Regions from separate parts of the Paenibacillus sp. JZ16 genome, predicted to be linked through region 2. Evidence: a T-box and tRNA genes for the amino acid it is inferred to sense, from the RefSeq annotation. Region 2 holds a T-box; the other holds one or more tRNA genes.
The links. The T-box of region 2 lies ahead of BJP58_RS00040 (glutamine--tRNA ligase/YqeY domain fusion protein). A T-box ahead of a tRNA ligase gene usually reads a tRNA of that ligase, here a tRNA-Gln.
Positions count from the first base shown of each region.

Region 1: it has a tRNA-Gln gene. The T-box ahead of BJP58_RS00040 (glutamine--tRNA ligase/YqeY domain fusion protein) is inferred to sense a tRNA for this amino acid. The anticodon was not compared.

Region 1 is NZ_CP017659.1:3,359,996-3,363,247, forward strand. It holds gene BJP58_RS15320 (PspC domain-containing protein) at 1-49, opposite strand, end outside; gene BJP58_RS15325 (PspA/IM30 family protein) at 52-729, opposite strand; gene BJP58_RS15330 (LiaF transmembrane domain-containing protein) at 798-1,097, opposite strand; tRNA gene BJP58_RS15335 (tRNA-Leu) at 1,527-1,606, opposite strand; tRNA gene BJP58_RS15340 (tRNA-Arg) at 1,615-1,691, opposite strand; tRNA gene BJP58_RS15345 (tRNA-Cys) at 1,704-1,777, opposite strand; tRNA gene BJP58_RS15350 (tRNA-Gly) at 1,789-1,863, opposite strand; tRNA gene BJP58_RS15355 (tRNA-Gln) at 1,879-1,953, opposite strand; tRNA gene BJP58_RS15360 (tRNA-His) at 1,970-2,045, opposite strand; tRNA gene BJP58_RS15365 (tRNA-Trp) at 2,070-2,143, opposite strand; tRNA gene BJP58_RS15370 (tRNA-Tyr) at 2,150-2,234, opposite strand; tRNA gene BJP58_RS15375 (tRNA-Thr) at 2,239-2,314, opposite strand; tRNA gene BJP58_RS15380 (tRNA-Phe) at 2,337-2,412, opposite strand; tRNA gene BJP58_RS15385 (tRNA-Asp) at 2,481-2,557, opposite strand; tRNA gene BJP58_RS15390 (tRNA-Met) at 2,588-2,664, opposite strand; tRNA gene BJP58_RS15395 (tRNA-Val) at 2,753-2,828, opposite strand; tRNA gene BJP58_RS15400 (tRNA-Glu) at 3,004-3,078, opposite strand; tRNA gene BJP58_RS15405 (tRNA-Ser) at 3,095-3,186, opposite strand; tRNA gene BJP58_RS15410 (tRNA-Asn) at 3,192-3,252, opposite strand, start outside.
Region 2 is NZ_CP017659.1:5,262-8,513, reverse strand. It holds gene BJP58_RS00040 (glutamine--tRNA ligase/YqeY domain fusion protein) at 1-1,453, opposite strand, end outside; T-box leader at 1,531-1,790, opposite strand; gene infC (translation initiation factor IF-3) at 1,887-2,375, opposite strand; gene BJP58_RS00030 (metallophosphoesterase family protein) at 2,409-3,152, opposite strand; gene BJP58_RS00025 (GNAT family N-acetyltransferase) at 3,181-3,252, opposite strand, start outside.

The DNA.
Region 1 (3,252 bases), 3.4 Mb from region 2:
TCAACCCTGTGAACATTTTGTCTCGGGTGGAACGGTACAATCTAGTCATGGTTACTCCTTTCCGCTGTTATTCAGCTTTTGCTTCAGGCGGGCAAGTTCTTTTTCTAATACAGTGGAGACCGATTCACCAGCCTGTTCCATGTATTCCTGCCCCATGCGGCGTAAATCGCGAAGACTTCTGGCTTCCAGTTCCCAGTCGCTGATACGGTCTTCGAGGCGATTGAACATCTTCGGTACGTCATGACCGCCGCCGTAGGAGCCCGTACGTTCATTCATTTTCTGCTGAAGACGAAGGGTTTCCACTCGGGCAACATAATATTGACGCTTGCTGTATACCGTCTGATATTCCATCCGCAGCTCGCCGAGCTGCTCCTCGATTTCTTTTAACGACTCCAGGCTTGAGGACAACAGGCCTTGATACTGCTCGATCTTTTCCTCATAGATCAGTTTTTCCTGCAATGCCAGCTTGGCAAGATGTTCTTCGCCGGCCTTCAGTGCAAGCAGTGCCTGCTCTTCGCGTTTATATCGCATGGATTCGGCTTGATCCACCTGCTGCTTCAGCTGTCTGGAATGTACTTGGCATTGCTGCTGCAGCTTCTCAGCCTCAGCAATGTCCTGTCTGGTTGAATGTAGGAACTGGTCGATCAATCGAACCGGATCCTGGCTCTGCTCGAGCTTTTCATTCAATGTTGCTACGGTTATGTCTCTTATCCGCCGGAAAACACTCATATTGGCTTAGCCCTCCTCATCTATCATGATCTGTTGTTCATGCATGTTATTTAATGTAGTGGTTTTTATCAATAACGGGGTCTACCATTCTTCAATCGAGACAACCCGTAGATGATCAAGATAATTCCAAAGATCGGACCGATCAGCCAAGACAGTTTACCCATCAACCAGATCACACCGATACCGAGAATAACCCATCCCATCAAGGTGTTACCTCTCCGGATCCCGTAGTATCCCAAAGCGACCATCAGGATTGGAATTAGAAGACTGAACAACCACCCAAGCAGAGGACCGAATACTCCAAGGAGAACCAAGATCCCTACACCAATCAACAGGATACTCATTCCATTTCCTTTTGAATTTCTCATTTATACACCGCCTTTCTGTTGTTTGATCGTTGTTTCTTTTGTTCAACCTTATGACTCTATTCTAGGTAATTTTGAGTTTCGCTAAAACGGCCTGGGGACGGTTTTTGAACCTAGACCTAAGGCGGGGCCTTCTACAGACCTACGTCCAACCCTGCACTGGATCGATTAATCGAAGGGTTTGCTTGTGTAGATGAATCCGGCTGGATCATCTTTGTTTTACCTATAAAGAACGTGGTTTCTAATGATAGTTTAGTTTAAAGAAGTGTAGCTTGAAGAAGATCTGAAGGTGATAGAAAAGCCCCCTGTAAAGGTAACTGGAGAGATAGCATGCAGAATGGAGTCTAATATTTAAATCACGAAGTAGCAATCGATGTAGATGCAACGAAAAAAGGAATGCAGACGTTTATCGTCTACATTCCTTTTTGATGATGCCGGTGAAGGGACTCGAACCCCCACGGTTTCCCTCACGATTTTGAGTCGCGCGCGTCTGCCAATTCCGCCACACCGGCTTACATTATGGCGTGCCCTAAGAGATTCGAACTCCTGACCTTTTGATTCGTAGTCAAACGCTCTATCCAGCTGAGCTAAGGGCACATAAGTTTGTAATGGAGGCGCCACCCAGATTCGAACTGGGGATAAAGCTTTTGCAGAGCTGTGCCTTACCACTTGGCTATGGCGCCAGAAATAAAAATGGAGCGGACGACGGGAATCGAACCCGCGACCCTCGCCTTGGCAAGGCGATGCTCTACCGCTGAGCCACGTCCGCAAACATAAAAATCAATGGCTGGGGATATAGGATTCGAACCTATGCATGACGGAGTCAAAGTCCGTTGCCTTACCGCTTGGCTAATCCCCAATATGATTTTGTAATATGGGGCGATCGAGGGGAATTGAACCCCCGAGTGCCGGAGCCACAATCCGGTGCGTTAACCACTTCGCCACGACCGCCATACTGAAACACTGTGATACGATTGGCAGGGGCAGCAGGAATTGAACCCACACTAACGGTTTTGGAGACCGCTGTTCTACCTTTAAACTATGCCCCTAAAAACTGGTGGAGGATGATGGATTCGAACCACCGAACTCGAAGAGAGCAGATTTACAGTCTGCCGTGTTTAGCCACTTCACTAATCCTCCAGAATGGTGCCGGCGAGAGGACTTGAACCCCCAACCTACTGATTACAAGTCAGTTGCTCTACCAATTGAGCTACACCGGCATATAAAGTTATAAAACGTACATGGTGGCTCGGGACGGAATCGAACCGCCGACACGAGGATTTTCAGTCCTCTGCTCTACCGACTGAGCTACCGAGCCTTAAAGCTCTTCGCGAACTTTGACGGAACCCATATCGGATACTCATCTCATCCCAAAGTTGTAAATAATGGCGGAACTGACGGGATTCGAACCCGCGATCTCCTGCGTGACAGGCAGGCATGTTAGGCCTCTACACCACAGTTCCAAGAGGCATTATCGCTATCGCGATATAAATTGGTTGCGGGGGCAGGATTTGAACCTACGACCTTCGGGTTATGAGCCCGACGAGCTACCGAACTGCTCCACCCCGCGTCATTATAAAGGGTTGCTTGTATGGGGTCCCCGAAAAGTAATCGGAATTACCTACGAAGCATGCGCTTCACTTTTTGGGGATAAATCATGGTGGAGGCTGAGGGGATCGAACCCCCGACCCTCTGCTTGTAAGGCAGATGCTCTCCCAGCTGAGCTAAGCCTCCGTAACAAAGCGACTTTCATCATATCAAAATCTGATATAAGAAGCAAGTGTTTTTTCAAGAAAGTGGTGACCCGTAGGGGATACTCTCACTTCGTTCGAGACTGTGAAGTCTTTGCTTACGAAGTTATCCTCCGACGAACCGACGGGATTCTCATCCCCTGATGCAATTAAGAAAGTGGTGACCCGTAGGGGATTCGAACCCCTGTTACCTCCGTGAAAGGGAGGTGTCTTAACCCCTTGACCAACGGGCCTTGCTTAAAATAATAGTGGCGGAGAGAGAGGGATTCGAACCCTCGAGACGCTTTTGGCGCCTACACGATTTCCAATCGTGCTCCTTCGGCCAACTCGGACACCTCTCCATAAATGGCTCCCCGAACAGGACTCGAACCTGTGACAACTCGATTAACAGTCGAGTGCTCTACCAA
Region 2 (3,252 bases):
CAGATTCCTTCAGCAGCTTATCATACAAGTGAAGTTCCGCCGGGATCCCGTGCTTCGCAGACACCCAATGCAGCGTTGCTTTCACCTTCCGCTCATTAAATCCGCTCCCGCTCTTCGTTAATGGATCATACGTGCAGTGGATCTCCATGATGTCCCCCGTGTCTGGAGCTTTCACGACATGTTCGCATTTGATGAAGTAGGCTCCTTTCAAACGCACTTCCTTGCCAGGAGATAACCGGTGAAATCCAGGAACGGGCTCCTCCATAAAGTCCTCACGCTCGATGTACAACTCCCGTGAAAAAGGAACCTCCCGCTCACCCAACGTATCATCATTTTCATGATTCGGTATAGCAAGCATCTCGGTGCAATCTTCTGAAAGATTCGTGATGATCACCTTCAGCGGCTTCATGACAGCCATTGCGTTATAACACCGTTCCTTCAAGTCTTGACGGATATAATGATCGAGCATGCCTGAATCCACCAGACTGTTGCCGCGAAACACCCCGAGTTCGCCCAGAAAACGCCGAATGCCCTCAGGTGTCACGCCTCGCCGCCGTAATCCTTTCAACGTTGGCAGTCTAGGGTCATCCCATCCGTCGACAAAGCCCCCCTCTACCAATTCCCTCAGGTATCGCTTGCTCGTAACGTATCCCGAGATATTCAATCTTCCGAATTCCCGCTGTTTCGGCGGCTCGGTTACTTCCAGCTCCGTAAGTACCCACTCGTATAGCGGTCGATGATCTTTAAATTCGGCTGAGCATAGCGAATGGGTAATTCCTTCGATCCAGTCCTGGATCGGATGGGCGAAATCGTACATCGGATACACACACCAAGTTGTTCCGGTCCGATAATGCTTCGCATGAATGATACGATACAGGACGGGATCTCTCAGGTTCATGTTGGGGGACGACATATCGATTTTGGCTCGGAGTACTTTTTCCGACGTATGGAATGCTCCCGCGATCATTTGCTCAAATAATGCCATATTCTCCTCAATGCTGCGCTCCCGAAACGGGCTGTTGATGCCGGCTTCGGTCAGCGTCCCCCTGTATTCCGTCATTTGTTCGGGCGAGAGATCGCAGACATAAGCCTTCCCTTTGGCAATGAGTTTCTTGGCCGCTTCAGCGATTTGATCCGCATAATCCGACCCGAAATATACACTCGGCTTAAGTCCAAGCCACTCGATATCCTCCTGAATCGCATGCACATATTTGATATCTTCCTTCAGTGGATTCGTATCGTCGAACCGAAGATTGAATGTTCCATGAAACCGGCTGGCGATGGAGTGATTAATGTAAATCGCATAGGCGCTGCCGATGTGCAGATAGCCGTTGGGCTCCGGCGGAAATCGCGTAGCCACCGGCCTGTGATACACGCTGTTCTCTACATCCTCCTTGATCATCTTGGTCAAGAAATCCACCGTTTCTTCTCCTTTGTTTTTGTCGTCGCTCATACCTGACTCCTCCTTACGTTGTTGGATCTGCCGTAATTCCATGAAAAACAAAAAAATCCCGTCTCCAAGACATAAGTCTTGGGGACGAGATTGGTTTCGCGGTGCCACCCCTATTCGCCGATATCTCACGATATCAGGCCTTATCAGGTACGGCCATCACGCGATCGCTTATACCCTAGCTCTGTAACAGGAGCTCCTGTCGCACCATCCCTTATCCATAAGTTCCGATGCGCCGCTCAGAGGCTTGGTTCAATGAATGGCATCCAACTCCTTTTCAGCTTACCGGAGCTCTCTGTAGGGATTCCTGTTCATCTACTCTTCTCTTCATGGCGTTTACAATTTGATCCATAGTATCATCAAAAAAATAAAAAGTAAACCGTAAAACGTCGACTGCAATGAAACGCCGATGCAATGAAAAATTTGTCCCGTTCTGTTAGATAGGCAGCAGCTTCACCGTAGCCTGCTTGCCGCTGACTTGTATACCCGTCTCCTTCTTGCCTACCTCAGCCAGATCCTGCACGAGTCGCTCCAGCAGTTTGCGGGCGGCTTCGCCCTCCCTGCCTTGAATGCGAATAACGGGCTGGACAGCTTTGCCCGCTGCCAGCAGCTTATGCATTTGCGACAGCTTGGTGTCATAATCATGCTCTTCGATATGGACGGACAAGCGGAATTCCTTTACTTTCATCGGACCGGCTGAAGCTTGCTGGCCCTTCTTCTCTTTCACAGCCTCCTGCTTCGCCTGCCCCCGGCTTACGAGTTTGCATGGCGGGGGACTGCTGAATAGGGAGGTACACACCAAATCGGCTTTGTGACTTTTCGCCAGCACAAGTGCCTCATCCCTGGAGACGACTCCCAGATCTTCGCCGTTTAAGCCGGTCAGCTCTACTTCGCGTGCTTTTATCTTTTCATTCATCATTAACATGGATAGATCCTCCTATTAAAAGTAGGTGTTCGTTCATTGCTCTGCCTTTGCGTTCACATCATGGTGCATGAACCGAACAGAATGGGTTCGGTATTCCTGCTCTTCCGTGATTTCCAGACAGTTCAGCTGTTTACCGTACACGCACGCTCCATCAATACCGATTTTGTCCCCTTCTCCACAGAACCAGATCTGCTCCGAGTCGTGCAGGTTGACCGCTGGCGTATGCCCGAACACCACGGTTTTGTTGATGCCTGTAGGATAATTGAAGAATGGTTCCCGTATCCAGATGAAATCATCCTGAGGCTGCAACTTCCAGTCTTCAACACCCGGATTGATCCCTGCATGCACGAATATGTGAGTGTCTGTTTCATAGAAGAGAGCCAGCGTATCAAGAAAGGATAGATGATGCTCATACCCCTTCTTAATATAGGCTTTTCCTTCGTTATATCTGGCACGATCCATTTCACCCTCAAAAAAATCGGCGCCGCAGTAGCTTTCAATCGTATGTCGAGCTCCATTGCGAATCCAGCGCGAGTTCGCTTCATCCGTATCAAGCAAAATGGCATCCAGCATCATCTGGTCATGATTTCCGCGAAGAGTGATGGCACCTTCATCCCGCAGTTTCATCACTTGTTCAATGACTTCCCTGCTTTTGAATCCGCGATCCACATAATCCCCGAGCAAGATCAGCTTGTCCTTAGCGGGATTGTACTGCACATCATACAGTAACTGATTGAACTCATCGTAGCAGCCATGAATGTCGCTAATCGCTAATATTCGAATTGCCGTTCCCTCCCTACGCTAATCATATAAAACGATATTTAGCCATCACATCTCCCCATGGAGCAATCCCGGCTTCTTTAAACCCGATTTGGGA